2 regions of the Marinobacter bohaiensis genome follow, and region 1 is predicted to be linked to the other one. Evidence: predicted binding sites of a transcription regulator. Region 1 holds the regulator's gene; the other holds the start of a gene.
The links. The regulator sigma-54, encoded in region 1, starts transcription at its own class of promoters, with help from an activator protein. The targets are predictions, from matches to a motif close to ANTGGCATNNANNTTGCTNT.
Positions count from the first base shown of each region.

Region 2: the regulator sigma-54 is predicted to act here: its motif matches at 5,718-5,737, upstream of DKK67_RS17660 (circularly permuted type 2 ATP-grasp protein).

Region 1 is NZ_QGEH01000001.1:1,651,452-1,659,111, reverse strand. Features, by position in the region: gene DKK67_RS07415 (calcium/sodium antiporter) at 1-567, shown strand, start outside; gene DKK67_RS07410 (KpsF/GutQ family sugar-phosphate isomerase) at 570-1,550, shown strand; gene kdsC (3-deoxy-manno-octulosonate-8-phosphatase KdsC) at 1,592-2,140, shown strand; gene lptC (LPS export ABC transporter periplasmic protein LptC) at 2,143-2,733, shown strand; gene lptA (lipopolysaccharide transport periplasmic protein LptA) at 2,711-3,262, shown strand; gene lptB (LPS export ABC transporter ATP-binding protein) at 3,262-3,987, shown strand; gene DKK67_RS07385 (RNA polymerase factor sigma-54) at 4,253-5,767, shown strand; gene hpf (ribosome hibernation promoting factor) at 5,879-6,187, shown strand; gene ptsN (PTS IIA-like nitrogen regulatory protein PtsN) at 6,218-6,685, shown strand; gene rapZ (RNase adapter RapZ) at 6,714-7,604, shown strand; gene DKK67_RS07365 (HPr family phosphocarrier protein) at 7,601-7,660, shown strand, end outside.
Region 2 is NZ_QGEH01000004.1:226,264-233,923, reverse strand. Features, by position in the region: gene DKK67_RS17685 (DegV family protein) at 1-231, shown strand, start outside; gene DKK67_RS17680 (hypothetical protein) at 367-1,395, shown strand; gene DKK67_RS17675 (LysE family translocator) at 1,433-2,080, shown strand; gene fdxA (ferredoxin FdxA) at 2,401-2,724, opposite strand; gene mutS (DNA mismatch repair protein MutS) at 2,930-5,545, opposite strand; gene DKK67_RS17660 (circularly permuted type 2 ATP-grasp protein) at 5,825-7,279, shown strand; gene DKK67_RS17655 (alpha-E domain-containing protein) at 7,283-7,660, shown strand, end outside.

The sequences.
Region 1 (7,660 bases):
ATCTTCCTGGTGATGCTGGCCATTGCCCTGTTCCTGCTCAGCCGCAACAACGCCCCCGGTGACGCCCCGGAATTCCTGGAGGAAGTCGAGGAAATGCCCGACATCCAGATCAAGGGCGCCGTTACCTGGTTCGTCGTCGGCCTGGTCATGTTGATCGTCAGCTCGCGTATCCTGGTCTGGGGCGCTACCGAACTGGCCCTGACCCTGGGCGTCAGCGAACTGGTGATCGGCCTGACCATCGTCGCCATCGGCACCAGTCTGCCGGAACTTGCAGCGTCCGTGGCCAGCGCCCTCAAAGGCCACCACGACGTGGCGCTGGGCAACATCGTCGGCTCCAACCTGTTCAACCTGCTGGCGGTACTGGCAATGCCGGCACTGCTCAACCCGCTGCCGATTGAGAGCGACGTTCTGATCCGGGACTACGGCACCATGGCCGGGCTGACTGTTCTGCTCGCGGCGTTCGCCTATGGCATGCAGAAAAAGGGAAAACTGGCCCGCTTTGAAGGTGGTATACTGCTGGCCGGATACATCGCTTATACCGTCGTACTTTACCACGCAGCACGTTAAGGATTGCCCGGACTATGACGACTTCTTTCATCGACTCAGCGCGCCGGGCGATCGCCATCGAGCGAGAGGCGATCGACGCGCTGTCCGAGCGCATTGATCCGACATTTGAACACGCCTGCAAGCTGGTCATGCAATGCCATGGCCGGGTCGTGGTCACCGGCATGGGCAAGTCCGGGCACATCGGCAAGAAGATCGCCGCCACCCTGGCCAGTACCGGCACGCCCTCCTTCTTCGTTCACCCCGGCGAGGCCAGCCACGGCGACCTGGGGATGATCACCGGTGACGACGTGGTCCTGGCCATCTCCAACTCCGGCAAGACCGCCGAGGTGCTGACCATCCTGCCACTCATCAAGCGGATGGGCGCACCGTTGATCAGCATGACCGGCGACCCGGAATCCGTACTCGCCAAGGAGGCAGCGGCCAACCTGGACGTCAGCGTCCCCCGCGAAGCCTGCCCCCTGGGACTGGCCCCGACCAGCAGCACCACCGCCACCCTGGTCATGGGGGACGCCCTCGCCGTGGCCTTGCTGGAAGTCCGCGGCTTCAGCGCCGAAGACTTCGCCTTCTCGCACCCGGGCGGCAGCCTGGGTCGCCGCCTGCTGTTGCGGGTGGCGGACATCATGCATACCGGTGACCGGGTGCCCCGCGTCAAACCCGATACCCTGCTCAGCGGCGCCCTGCTGGAAATGTCGCAGAAAGGCCTGGGCATGACGACGGTAATCGACGACTCGGGCACCATGATCGGCGTGTTCACCGACGGCGACCTGCGCCGTGCCCTGGACCGCAACGTGGACATTCACGGCACGCCGATCCGCGACGTGATGACCGTCGGCGGCAAACGCATCCGTGACGACCAGCTGGCCGCGGAAGCACTTAACGTCATGGACGAGGTCAAGATCACCGCCCTGCCGGTGGTGGATCGCCACGGCAGCCTGATCGGCGCCATCAACATGCATGACCTGTTACGCGCAGGCGTCCTGTGACACCCCCATCCCGACACGATTGCGCCGACCGAGGAAGGCCCATGGAAAGACCGCTGCCCGACGACCTGATGACCAAAGCCGCCCGAATTCGCCTGCTGGCGCTCGACGTTGACGGCGTGCTGACCGACGGCCGACTCTACTTCACCGCCCAGGGCGACGAGCTCAAGGCTTTCTGCACGCTCGATGGCCACGGCATCAAGCAACTGCGGCGCGCCGGCATCGACGTCGCGATCATCACCGGGCGTAACTCCCCGCTGACCGCCCGCCGCGCCCGCGACCTGGGCGTTGAACATCTGCAACAGGGGCGCGAGGACAAGGAAGCAGCGCTGAAGGAGCTACTTGAGGAACTCGCCATCTCCGCCAGCGAGGCCGCCTATATTGGCGATGATCTGCCCGACCTGGGCGCCATCATGCACGCCGGCCTGGGCATTGCCGTCCCCAACGGCCACTGGTATGTCCGCGAGCAGGCCGATTACTGCACTGAAACCGGTGGCGGCGAAGGCGCCGTGCGTGAAATCTGCGACCTGATCCTGCAGGCCCAGAACAAACTGGCGGAAATGCACCAGACCTACCACGCCGACGGACACTGATCATGCTCAGCCGCCTTAACCAGATCCGCCTGCGCTACGTCGCCATCGCCGTACTGGCCGCCGTGCTGATCGATCTGCTCTGGCAAAGCGACGAAAAATCCCCGGACAACACCGCCGAGCAGCTGCGCGGACCGGACGAGCCCGACAGTTTCGTGGTGAACGGCGCTTACCAGGCCTACGACGAGGAAGGCAATGTCAGCGTCACCATCACCAGCCCGCGCATCGAACAGTTCGACGAGCAGAATCGAGCCCACATGCAGGAGCCGCGCGCCACGCTGATCGATGCCAAGTCAGGCATCCCCTGGAAGGTGTCAGCCGAGGAAGGCAACTACCTCCTGGAGCGCGACGTCATCGACCTGACCGGCAACGTGGTCATCAGCCGGATCCTGGAATCCGGCAAGCAAGGCAAGCTGGAAACCCCCCATCTTACGCTGGATAACGATAAACGCATTGTGCACACTGACGCCCCGGTGATCCTGACCGACGCCCGGGGCGTGACCCGCGCCACGGGCATGAAAGCCTGGATCGACAAACGGATCGTCAAACTGCAATCACAGGTGGAAGGACAGTATGAGTTGCCATCAGCGCAGTAACCGCGCGCCCCTGCGCCGCCTTCTGGGCGCCGCGCTCCTGGCGCTGGCCGCAAACGCCCAGGCTTTTGACCTGAATTCGGACAGCCCGATCAAGGTATCGGCGGACAATGCCCGACTCGACGACGCCAAGGGTACAGCGGTCTACACCGGCGATGTGGTCGTGCGCCAGGACGCCACCGAGCTGACCGCGGACCGCGTCGTCCTCTACCGCAGCCAGGGCGCGCTGAACCGCATCGAAGCCTACGGCAAGCCGGCGCACTACATACAGCCGCAACAGGGCGAAACACCGAAAACCGACGCCGAAGCACTGACCATCATTTACGCTGCCGGCGAGAACCGGCTGACCTTTGAGGAAAAAGCCGTCATCCGCCAGAACGGCAACGTGTTCAAGGGCGAGCGCATCGACTACGACACGGCCAGGCGCGTGGTCACCGCCGGCGGTGGCAGCAAATCCGATGGCGGCGACGGGCGCGTGGAAATGGTTATCCAGCCACGCCAGGGCAGCGGAACCTCGGAGGCCGGTAACTGATGGCCATACTGCGTGCGAGCAATCTGGCGAAGAGCTACAAGCAGATTAAAGTGGTCAAAGACGTCTCACTGGAAATCCGCAGCGGGGAAATCGTCGGCCTGCTGGGCCCCAACGGCGCCGGCAAGACCACCTGTTTCTACATGATCGTGGGCCTGGTCAAGGCGGACAACGGCCGGGTCAGCATCGATGAGAAGGACATCACACCCCTGCCCATGCACGGCCGGGCCCGTTCCGGCATCGGCTATCTGCCCCAGGAAGCTTCGGTGTTTCGCAAGCTCAGTGTGCGCGACAACATCATGGCGATCCTGGAAACGCGCAAGAGCCTGTCTCGGGCGGAGCGTGACGAGAGGCTGGAAAACCTGCTGGAAGAATTCCACATCACGCATATCCGGGACAGCCTGGGCATGGCCCTGTCGGGTGGGGAGCGCCGGCGCGTGGAGATTGCCCGGGCGCTGGCGATGGAGCCGGCCTTCATCCTGCTGGACGAGCCCTTTGCCGGTGTCGACCCGATCTCGGTCAGCGACATCAAGCAGATCATCCGCCATCTGCGCGACAAGGGCATCGGTGTGCTGATCACCGACCATAACGTGCGCGAAACCCTGGATATCTGCGAAAACGCCTACATCGTCAGCGGCGGCCATATTATCGCATCCGGACAGTCTGAGGAGATCCTGGCCAACCAGCAGGTCAAGGAAGTCTACCTGGGCAACGAATTCCACATGTGAGCCCGTCAATCGGGTATGGGTATCGCAGTGGGCGCCAAAACGCTAAACTCGAAACAGGGTCGGCTAACCTCTCGAGGCATATCCGCCGACCAAGACATTGTCATCGGGACACCCATAGCAGTAAACTTCGGCAAAGAATTTGCTTGGCAAGCCGGACCGACCTCTGACACGAGCGTTTTCAAGGTCCGGAGACATCCGGACAGGTCTTGCCCAGGCGCAATAACTCAGTCGATGGCCACAGGGTGACGGGACTAAATCAATGGTAATGAAAGCTTCGCTTCAGCTGAAGCTGGGTCAACAGCTCACCATGACACCCCAGTTGCAACAGGCAATCCGCCTGCTGCAACTTTCCACGCTGGACTTACAACAGGAAATCCAGCAAGCGCTCGAATCCAACCCCATGCTGGAAACCTCGGAAGAGGAAGACGGCGCCGCTGATAATGAGAGCGACGGTGAGGACGCGTCCGCTGACGGCAACAGCGAGGACAGCAACGACACCACGCAGGACGACGATAGCTGGGACGAGCCGGCCGAACCCGACTGGAACACCGATACCAACCAGGAAATCCCCGATGACCTGCCGGTCGACACCGCCTGGGACGACATCTACCAGTCCGCCCCGGCACCGGCGGCGCGCAGCGAAGAAGACGACGACACCGACTTCGAATCACGCAACTCCCCCACCGAGACCCTGCAGGACCACCTGCTCTGGCAGCTCAACCTCACCCCCATGGGCGAGCGCGACCGCGCCATTGCTCACGCCCTGCTCGACTCGGTGGACCCGCGCGGCTACCTGATCTCGACACTGGAAGACATCCACGCCGGGCTGGTCGACGACAGCGAGGAAGATCCGCTGGAACTGGACGAAGTTGAGGCCGTGCTGCGCCGCCTGCAGCATTTCGACCCGCCGGGCGTGTTCGCACGGGACCTTCAGGAGTGCCTCCTGATCCAGCTCAACCAGCTGCCACCGGATACCCCCTGGCTGCCCCAGGCACGGCTGGTGATCAGCCACTACATCAACCTGCTGGGTAATCGCGATTACGCCCAGTTGCTGCGCCGCAGTCGCCTCAGCGAAGAGCAGCTGAAGTGCGTACTGGCCCTGATCCAGACGCTCAACCCGCGGCCGGGCGACTCCCTCGACCAGGCCGAGCCGGATTACGTGGTGCCGGATGTGGTGGTGTCCAAGCAGAAGGGCCGCTGGCGCGTCGAACTCAATCCCGAAATTGCCCCGCGCATCCGGGTCAATGCCGGCTACGCGGCGCTGATCCGCCGGGCCGACAACAGTGCCGACAACACCTACCTGCGCGATCAGTTGCAGGAGGCCAAATGGTTCATCAAGAGTCTGCAGAGTCGCAACGAGACCCTGCTGAAAGTTGCCACCCGGATCGTTGAACATCAGCAGGGATTTCTGGATCATGGCGAGGAAGCCATGAAGCCGTTGATCCTCTCGGACATTGCCCAGGCAGTGAGCATGCATGAATCGACCATTTCCCGGGTCACCACCCAGAAATACATGCATACGCCGCGCGGTATCTTCGAGCTGAAGTACTTTTTCTCCAGTCATGTGAGCACGAACGAGGGCGGTGAATGTTCCTCCACGGCAATTCGTGCCATGATCAAGAAACTGGTCGCCGCCGAAACCCCGAAGAAACCCCTCAGCGACAGCAAGATTGCAGCGCTGCTCGGGGACCAGGGCATCAAGGTGGCACGACGGACGGTCGCCAAGTATCGCGAGGCGATGCACATCCCGCCGTCCAACGAACGCAAGAGACTGGTCTGAGACGCAAGCGCCCAGGGCCAGCCAGAGTCGGTTTTCAAACGTCGCTGAGTGCGACGGGCTCAACGTCGGGAGCTTCTCTGCTCCCGGCCATATCGACAACAGGAGAAGCCTATGCAACTCAATATGTCAGGTCACCATGTCGAATTGACTCCCGCTCTGAAAGACTATGTCTCCGGCAAGTTTGAAAAACTCGAACGCCATTTCGACCACATCAGCAACTGTCAGGTGACCCTGTCCGTGGAGAAGCTGCGCCAGACGGCCGAAGCCACACTCCACGTCATTGGTGGTGAAATCCACGCAAAGGCTGAAAACGAAGATATGTACGCGGCCATTGACGGCCTGCTCGACAAACTTGATCGGCAGATCCTCAAGCACAAGGAAAAGACCGTTGATCGAATGCACGGTGCTGCCGGCCGCTAGCCGTTCCATCCAAGGGAAAGCATTCCATCCATGACGGAATCACCATTAACCATCCAGTCCATCCTGGTTCCCGAGCTCACCCTCTGTGGTGTGCCGGGAACCAGCAAGAAACGCATCCTTGAGTTGATCGCCGAGCACGTAGCCAAGCGCTACCCCGAGCTCGACGAGACCCAGACCTTCAATAACCTGGTGTCCCGGGAACGGCTGGGCAGCACCGGTATCGGTCAGGGCATTGCCATCCCCCACTGCCGTCTGGACGGCTGCAATCATGTGGTGGGTGCCCTGCTGACCCTGGAGGAAGGGGTTGCGTTCGACGCCATCGACAACCAGCCGGTGGATCTGCTGTTCGTGCTGATCGTCCCCAAGGAGGCGACCAGCGAGCACCTGGAACTGCTGAGCCAGCTGGCCGAGAAGTTCAACGAGCGCAGCTTCTGCGAACGCCTGCGTCAATGCCGGGACGCCGACGAGCTGTTCCGCGTCATGACGCAACCCGAGTAACCATTCGCCGATTCGACGAAGGCATTGCATGAAACTGATCATCGTCAGCGGTCGTTCCGGATCCGGCAAGAGTACGGCACTGCACGTGCTCGAGGACCTGGGCTTCTACTGTATCGACAACCTCCCCATCGGCCTGCTGTTCCCGTTGACCGAGGAAGCCAGCAATGCCTCGCCGGACAAGCTCCGCAATATTGCCGTGAGCATCGATGCCCGCAACCTGGCCGATGAGATTGCCAACTTCGACGAGATCCACGAGCGCCTCAAGGGCGCCAGCCTGAACGTCGAAATCATCTTCCTCGACGCCACCGACCAGGCCCTGCTGCAGCGTTTCCACGCCACACGCCGCAAGCACCCGCTGAGCAATGTCCGCACGTCGCTACGCGAGGCGATCAACCACGAGAAGGACTTGCTCGACCCCCTGGCGCAGTTGGCCGACCTGTACATCGATACCACCGAGCTGTCGATGTATGAGCTGCGCGACATGGTGCGTCAGCGCGTAGTGGGGCGACGCGACCAGGAACTGGCCCTGCTGTTCCAGTCGTTTGGCTTCAAGCACGGCGTACCCGTGGATTCCGACTACGTGTTCGACGTGCGCTGCCTGCCCAACCCCTACTGGGACGCCAGTCTGCGCGACTTCACCGGTGTCGATCCTCAGGTCCAGGCTTTCCTGGAGGGGCAGCCGGAAACCCGGGACATGCTGGACGATCTCAAGGAACTTCTGGAGAAGTGGTTACCGACTTTCCGGTCAAGCAACCGCAGCTACATGACCATTTCCATCGGCTGCACCGGCGGTCAGCATCGCTCGGTCTACATCTGCGACCAACTGGGGCGTTATTTCCGCGAGCAATACGGCAACGTGCAGATCCGCCACACGGAGATGCCGCACCTGCACACGGCGGCCAGTGACGACACGCCATGATCCGGGAGCCCATCACCATCATCAACAAGCTCGGTCTGCATGCCCGGGCCGCAGCC
Region 2 (7,660 bases), on a different contig from region 1:
AGTCGCGTCAAGGCTGGCCTGCTGACGCCATACGTGGTGCTGTCCTGCGGTTTTTCCTGGGAAGAGATCGAGGCGCTGCCGGGACTGGATCGCCTGCGTGAGACCTGTGCCGAGCACAAGGTCGAGCTGCTCATCTCGCAGATGGGCATCACCAGCAGCATCTACCTCGGGCCGGGCAGCCTGTGCCTGTCGCTGGCGGCCGAGGACCACAACTTCTCCGATCACCAGTAGCCGCCCGCTCGAGGCGGGGCCGGACTGGCCGGATCGGCCGCCTCTCGAGGCCGGCGGGGCAAACCCGCCGGCGTGCCCGCCGTGTTACGCTCGGTTGAAACATTCCCTTTTCCTGGAGCGCGGACGCACACCATCATGGCAGATCAACCGAACGGCCTGGCCGACCAGTTACTGGAAGCGCACATCAAGCATGAACTGTCCGCCCTGAAAGGCGCGAAATTGCGTAAGTTCGTCGCCGGCGAGGTGGACCGGCTGTTCGAGCTGGCCGACTCGGTGACGCTGAACGAGGCCGTCAGCGAGGACCAGATCCTGGGCGTGATCCAGCGGCTGGTGGTGAACATGGAGCTGGACGCCGGTATCCCGGAACTGGCGGGGGAAATGGCCAGCCAGGTGCTGTCGGCGCCGGTCCAGTCCGAGACCGAGCTGCGCGAAATCCTGAGCCGCGACCAGGCGGCGGCCTTCGTCGAGGAGTTCCTGCAACTGCGCGAGCACCGCGAGCGGCTGATCGGCGAGATCATGGCGCACCCGGTGTATCAGGAGCTGGTGTCGAACCTCGTCTATCACGGCCTGGTCAATTACCTGTACGAAGACAATCTGATTTCCCGCAATGTGCCGGGCGTGGGCTCGATGATGAAATTCGGCAAGCGCATGGCGACCCGCGCCGTGCCGGGCATCGACGAGACCTTCGAGAAGCGCATCAAGTCCTGGCTCAGCGACAGCCTGCCGGGCCTGTTGCAGCGCTCCGAGCAGTTCCTGCTGCGGGCGTTGTCCGACGACGAGCTGCGCGACACCATCATGGCGGCCTGGAACGGCGTCGAAGACCGTTCCCTGGCCGAGCTGCAGAACGGCCTGGGCGACCTGGAGTTGCAGGAATTCGTGGTGCTGGGCTACGAGTTCTGGCTGAGTTTCCGCAAGACGGCGTACTTCGAAGGGTGTTACCAGGCGGTGGTCGCACACCTGTTCGCCAAGTACGGCGACGAACCCCTGGCGACGTTGCTGGGCGATGTGGGAGTGACGCCGGCGGTGGTCATGGCCGAAGTGGACGCCTTTGCCCAGCCGACACTCGATCTGTTGCGCCAGTCCGGTTATCTTGAGGGGCTGTTGCGTCGCCGCCTGGCTCCGTTCTACCGCTCGGCGGCGGCGAAGAAACTGTTGGAAAGCTGAAGCCGCCGGGTCCCGGCGTGCTGCCGAGGATGTTGCAATGCCAAGCGCCGATCTCTTCTGGGCCTACCTGGTGGCCATTTCCCTGCTGACCGTGACACCCGGGGTCGACACCCTGGTGGTGATGCGTAACACCGCCCGCGGCGGCCTGCGCGATGGCGTGGTGAGCAGTCTGGGCATCTGTAGCGGGCTGTTCGTACACGCCACCCTGTCGGCGGTCGGCATCTCCCTGATCCTGTTGCAGACAGCCTGGGCCTTTACCGGGCTCAAATGGCTGGGTGCCCTGTATCTCGTCTGGCTGGGGCTGATGAGCCTGCGCCAGGCCTGGCGGGCCTCCGGTTCCGGATCGCCCATGCCGCGGGTCGAATCCGTGGGCGAGGGCGGCTACCGGCCCATGCGTTCGCTGCGCGAGGGCGTGCTGTCCAACGTGCTCAACCCCAAGACCGCCCTGTTCTACATGGCCTTCCTGCCGCAGTTCATCGATCCGGCCGGTGCCGCGTTTACCCAGTCGATCCTGCTGGCGGCGGTGCATTTCGTGATTGCCATGGTGTGGCAGACGTTGGTGGCGGTGATGATTGTGCGTTCACGCCGCTGGGGCGCGAAGCCCCGGCTCAAGCGGTTGCTGCATGGGCTGACGGGCGGTGTGTTTGTGGCGCTGGGGGCGAAGCTGGCGGTGACGCAGCCTTGATGTGAATCTTGGCGTATTGGGGCATTGTCCGGGGCCCTGGAGGGCCCTCCGAAGCTAAAAGCTTCGGGTACAGGGTCTGGCGTTCGCCGGTACTCGAAGGGAGAGCCAAGCGTTGTCTATCCGACTCTCGTTTCCGGGGAGTCGATGTAGCGGAAACTTCAGTTTCCGAGTCGCCCCAGGGGCGACCGCCGCCTTATCCGTAGACTGGTCACAATGGCCCGTTGAGCGCCCAATTTTCAAAGGCGTCAGACGCAAAAAAGGGAAGCTGCCAGACAGCTTCCCTTTTTTTGTTCGAGCGCGGGTCGAACCCGGCAGGCGCCTTATTTTTCCAGGTACTGGAACTTGTCCGGCTTGCCATCCCACTCGGCCGCATCGGGGAGGGGATCTTTCTTTTCCGTGATATTTTCCCACTTGCCGGCGAGCTCGGCATTGATTTCGATGTACTTTTCCTGGCCTGCCGGCAGCTCGTCTTCCGAGAAAATCGCTTCCGCCGGGCACTCGGGCTCACACAGGGCGCAGTCGATGCACTCGTCCGGGTCGATGACCAGGAAGTTCGGGCCTTCGTAGAAGCAGTCTACCGGGCAGACTTCCACGCAGTCGGTGTATTTGCACTTGATGCAGTTATCGGTAACGACAAATGCCATGTTGGTATCCCTGGTTTCTTGATCTATCTCATCAGTTGGCGAAGCGTGACGCGCGCCATAGGTCAGTTTCTCGCTCCGGCGTCCAGAACACCAGGCTGCTGACCGTTATTTATCTTGCGAGGGCGGTATTGTAGGGAGCGCCCCGCGAAGTAGCAAGCGCGTGGGCGGGCTCCCGAAAGGCTCATTTATTATAACCTTATGTTGCTCAGTTGCGTTGCATTAAGGTCTTGAGTTCATAAAGGCGATTGAGCGCTTCCCGCGGCGTGAGATCATCCAGATCAAGTTCCTCCAACGCCTGCTCGACTTCGCTGGGCGCAAAGCCGGAAAACATGTCGCCCTGGAAGCTGCCCGCCTCCGGCTCCCGTGCCGCTGGTCGGGGCTGGACTGGCGCCGGGCTGGACGCGGCGGGGGTTGCGGTGCCTTCGAGTCGCTGCAGCTGTTGCTTGGCGTTGCTGATCACGTCGCCCGGCACGCCGGCCAGTTGGGCCACCTGCAGACCATAGCTCTGGCTGGCGGGACCGTCGTGGACGGTGTGCAGGAAGACGATGCTGTCGTCGTGCTCGGTCGCCGTCAGGTGCACGTTCACCGCGTGCTTGAGCTGGTCGGCCAGCTGCGTGAGCTCGAAATAGTGGGTGGCGAACAGGGTGTAGCAGCGTACCTTCTGGGCCAGCTGTTCGGCAGTGGCCCAGGCCAGGGACAGACCGTCGAAGGTGCTGGTGCCGCGACCGATCTCGTCCATCAGCACCAGGCTGCTTTCGGTGGCGTTGTGCAGGATATTGGCGGTCTCGGTCATCTCCACCATGAAGGTGGAGCGGCCGCCGGCGATGTCGTCGGAGGAGCCCATGCGGGTGAAGATGCGATCCACCGGGCCGACCACTGCCCGATCCGCCGGGACGAAGCTGCCGGTGTAGGCCAGCAGGGCGATCAGTGCCGCCTGGCGCATGTAGGTGGACTTACCGCCCATGTTGGGGCCGGTGATGACCAGCATGCGGCGCTCGTTGTCGATCAGCAGGTCGTTGGGTACGAACGGCTCATCCAGCAGCTGTTCCACCACCGGGTGACGCCCGGCCTGCACGTCCAGCCCCGGCTCGCCGGAGAATTCCGGCGGGTTCAAACGCAGCGTGGTGGCGCGTTCGGCGAAGTTGCTCAGCACGTCCAGCTCGGCCAGGGCCTGGGCGGTGTCCTGCAGCGGCGCCAGCTGTTCGGCCAGGGTTTCCAGCAGCTCGTCGTAGAGGCCTTTTTCCCGGGCCAGGGCGCGGCTCTTGGCGCTCAGCGCCTTGTCCTCGAATTCCTTCAGCTCAGGCGTGATGAAACGCTCGGCGTTCTTCAGGGTCTGGCGGCGGATGTAGTCCACCGGCGCCTGGTCGGACTGGGCGCGGCTGATCTCGATGTAGTAGCCGTGCACCCGGTTGTAACCCACCTTCAGGGTGCTGATGCCGGTGCGCTCCTTCTCGCGGGTTTCCACGTCCAGCAGGAACTGGCCGGCGTTCTCGCTGATGTTGCGCAGGTCGTCCAGTTCCTCGTCGTAGCCTTCGGCGATGACGCCGCCGTCACGGATCACCACCGGCGGATTGTCGATGACCGCGCGGGTCAGCAGGTCGGCCAGCTCCGGGTAGGTGCCGGCGGTCTCGCGCAGGCTGGCGATGCGGTCGGAGGCGACGTCCCCGAGCACGTCCTGCAGTTCCGGCAGCAGCTTGAAGGCGTCGCGCAGGCGCGCCAGGTCGCGCGGTCGGGCCGAGCGAAGGGCGACGCGGGACAGGATGCGCTCAATGTCACCGACCGATTTGAGCAGGTCGTGCAGCGGCTCGTAATGGAAACCGTCGAGCAGGGCGTACACCGCGGCCTGACGCTCGCGCACGGTGGCCACGTCGCGCAGCGGCCGGTTGAGCCAGCGCCGGATCTGGCGCCCGCCCATGGCGGTGGCGGTGCGGTCCATGACCCAGGCCAGGGTGTACTGGGTGCCGCCGGTCAGGTTGGTGTCGATTTCCAGGTTCCGGCGGCTGGCGGCGTCCAGGATGATCGAATCCTCGCGCCGCTCCCGGGACAGCTTGCGGATGTGCGGCAGGGCCGTGCGCTGGGTCTCGCGGGCGTACTGCAGCAGGCAGCCCGCGGCGGAAATGGCCAGGGACAGGTCGTCGCAGCCGAAACCGGTGAGATCGCGCACCTGCAGCTGCTGGGTCAGCAGGCGGTGGGCGGTGTCACGCTCGAACAGCCAGGGGCCCTGGCGGCGGATGCCGGTGAAGCCTTCCAGCAGGTCCTCGAACGGGAAGTCCTCGCTGATCAGGATCTCCGCCGGACGCAGACGCTGCAGTTCGCCCTGCAGGGATTCAGTGCCGCTGAATTCCGCCACGGAGAAGCGGCCACTGGAAATATCCAGCGTCGCCAGGCCGAATTCCTCGCGGTGACTGAACAGGGCCACCAGCAGGTTGTCGCGACGGTCTTCCAGGAAGGCTTCGTCACTCAGGGTGCCCGGTGTGACGATGCGCACCACCTTGCGCTCTACCGGCCCCTTGCTGGTGGCCGGATCGCCGATCTGTTCGCAGATGGCAATGGACTGACCCGCCCGGACCAGGCGCGCGATATAACCTTCTGCCGAATGATAGGGCACGCCGGCCATGGGAATCGGCTGGCCGCCGGACTGGCCACGGGCGGTCAGGGTGATGTCGAGAAACTCCGCCGCCTTCTTGGCGTCCTCATAGAACAGCTCGTAGAAGTCCCCCATGCGATAGAACACCAGTTCGTTGGGGTGTTCCACCTTGATCTTGAGGTACTGCTGCATCATCGGGGTGTGCTTGGTGAGTTCAGTGGGGGCGACTGACATTCGGCATCCATTTCCTGGCGGTGAGCTGAAGCGGGCCATTGTAAGAAAAACCGGGAGGCGATGAAATGTGCCTGTCGGCGGTTCTGTCTGGCCGGGCGACAGGTGCCAGTTCACAGGATCTGTATCCGGGGCTAATCTTAAGTCAGCGGACAAAAAGTAAACGGCGTCGCGAAGTGGCACTGGCCTTGCTGGATTGCTTGGGTTTTCGGGTTGATACAGACGCACGGAGCGTTGTCCCGATGCCAGACCACTCAGACCCAAGCAGGGAGCCTGACCGTTATGTCAGAAGCCATCGCACTCGATCCTTACCGGCCCTATCCGGAATGCTTTGACGAACTGGTGGAGTCCTCCGGCTACGCCCGTCCCCAGGCACTGGCCATCACCCGGTTCATCATGCAGAACGGCCCGGACGAGCTGGTGCGTCGCCAGGCGGAGCTGGACCGGACCATTGCCGCCATGGGGATCTCCTTTACCGTCTATTCGGACAGCGAGAACATCGACCGGGCCTGGCCCCTGGACGTGGTGCCGCGCACCATTTCCGCCAGCGACTGGCAGCGCACCAGCGACGGCCTGAAACAGCGGTTGCAGGCGCTCAACCTGTTCATCAACGACCTCTATAACGGGCAGAAGATTCTTAAAGACAAGGTGGTGCCGTCGGATCTGGTGCTGAAATCCAAGAACTTTCTTGCGCCATGTCAGGGCTTCGAACCGGCCTACAAGGTCTGGGCGAACATCTGTGGCACCGACCTGGTGCGTGATGGCGAGGGTAACTTCCTGGTACTGGAGGACAATCTGCGCGTGCCGTCCGGCGTTTCCTACATGCTGGAGAACCGCACGGTGATGAAGCGCGTGTTCCCGGAACTGTTTGCCGAATCCACCATCGGTCCGGTGGACGACTACCCGGTGGAGCTCTGGAACATGCTGGCGTCGCTTTCGCCGCGGGACGACGTGACGCCCTGCATCGTGGTGCTGACGCCGGGTATCTATAATTCCGCCTATTTCGAACACAGCTACCTGGCCCAGCAGATGGGTTGCCCGCTGGCCCAGAACAACGATCTCTATGTCGATAACGACGTGGTTTACCTGCGCACTTTGCGGGGGCCGCAGCGGGTGGATGTGATCTACCGCCGCATCGACGACACCTTCATCGACCCGCAGGTGTTCCGCAAGGACTCGGCACTGGGTATTCCCGGTCTGATCGGAGCCTGGCGTGCCGGTAATGTGGCCATCGCCAACGCGCCCGGTTCCGGTGTAGCGGACGACAAGGTGGTCTACGCCTTCGTGCCTGAGATCATCCGCTATTACCTCAAGCAGGAGCCGCTGATCGACAACGTGCCCACCTATCTGTGCATGGACGAGAAGGAGCGCGAGCACGTGCTGGCCAACCTCGACAAGCTGGTGGTCAAACCCGCCAACGAGTCCGGCGGCTACGGCATTCTCATTGGCCCGCGCGCGTCGGAGGAGGAACGCGCCCGTTGCGCCGCGTCGATCCGCGAGAACCCGCGCAACTTTATCGCCCAGCCCACGCTCAACCTGTCCACGGCACCCACGCTGTGCGAGGAGGGGCTGGAACCGCGCCATCTGGATCTGCGCCCGTTCATTTTGCAGGGCGAGGATGTCTACTGCACCAATGGCGGCCTGAGCCGAGTGGCGCTGCGTCGGGGTTCCCTGGTGGTGAATTCCTCCCAGGGGGGCGGCAGCAAGGACACCTGGATCATCAATCACGGGAGCTGAACCATGCTGGCACGAGTCGCCGAAAACGTATACTGGATGGGGCGCTACCTGGAGCGGATCGATGATACGGCGCGCCTGCTTAACGCCACCACGCATATGCTCATCGATTCACCGGAGGACACCCGCTTCAGCTGGCCGGTGCTGATCGACGTGCTGGGGGAGGACGCCAAGGGCTTTATCCAGGAGGGCAGCTCCAGCGAGCTGGGCGTCATGCACTACCTGATCGCGGCGGAAGACAGCAGCGCGTCCCTGCGCCATTCCTGCGCCCAGATGCGCACCAACGCCCGCTGCGTGCGGGAGGTGATCCCCCGGGATTTCTGGGAGGAGATCAATTCCCTGCACCTGTTCGTGCAGTCCGAGTGCAAGGTGGCGTCCAGCCGC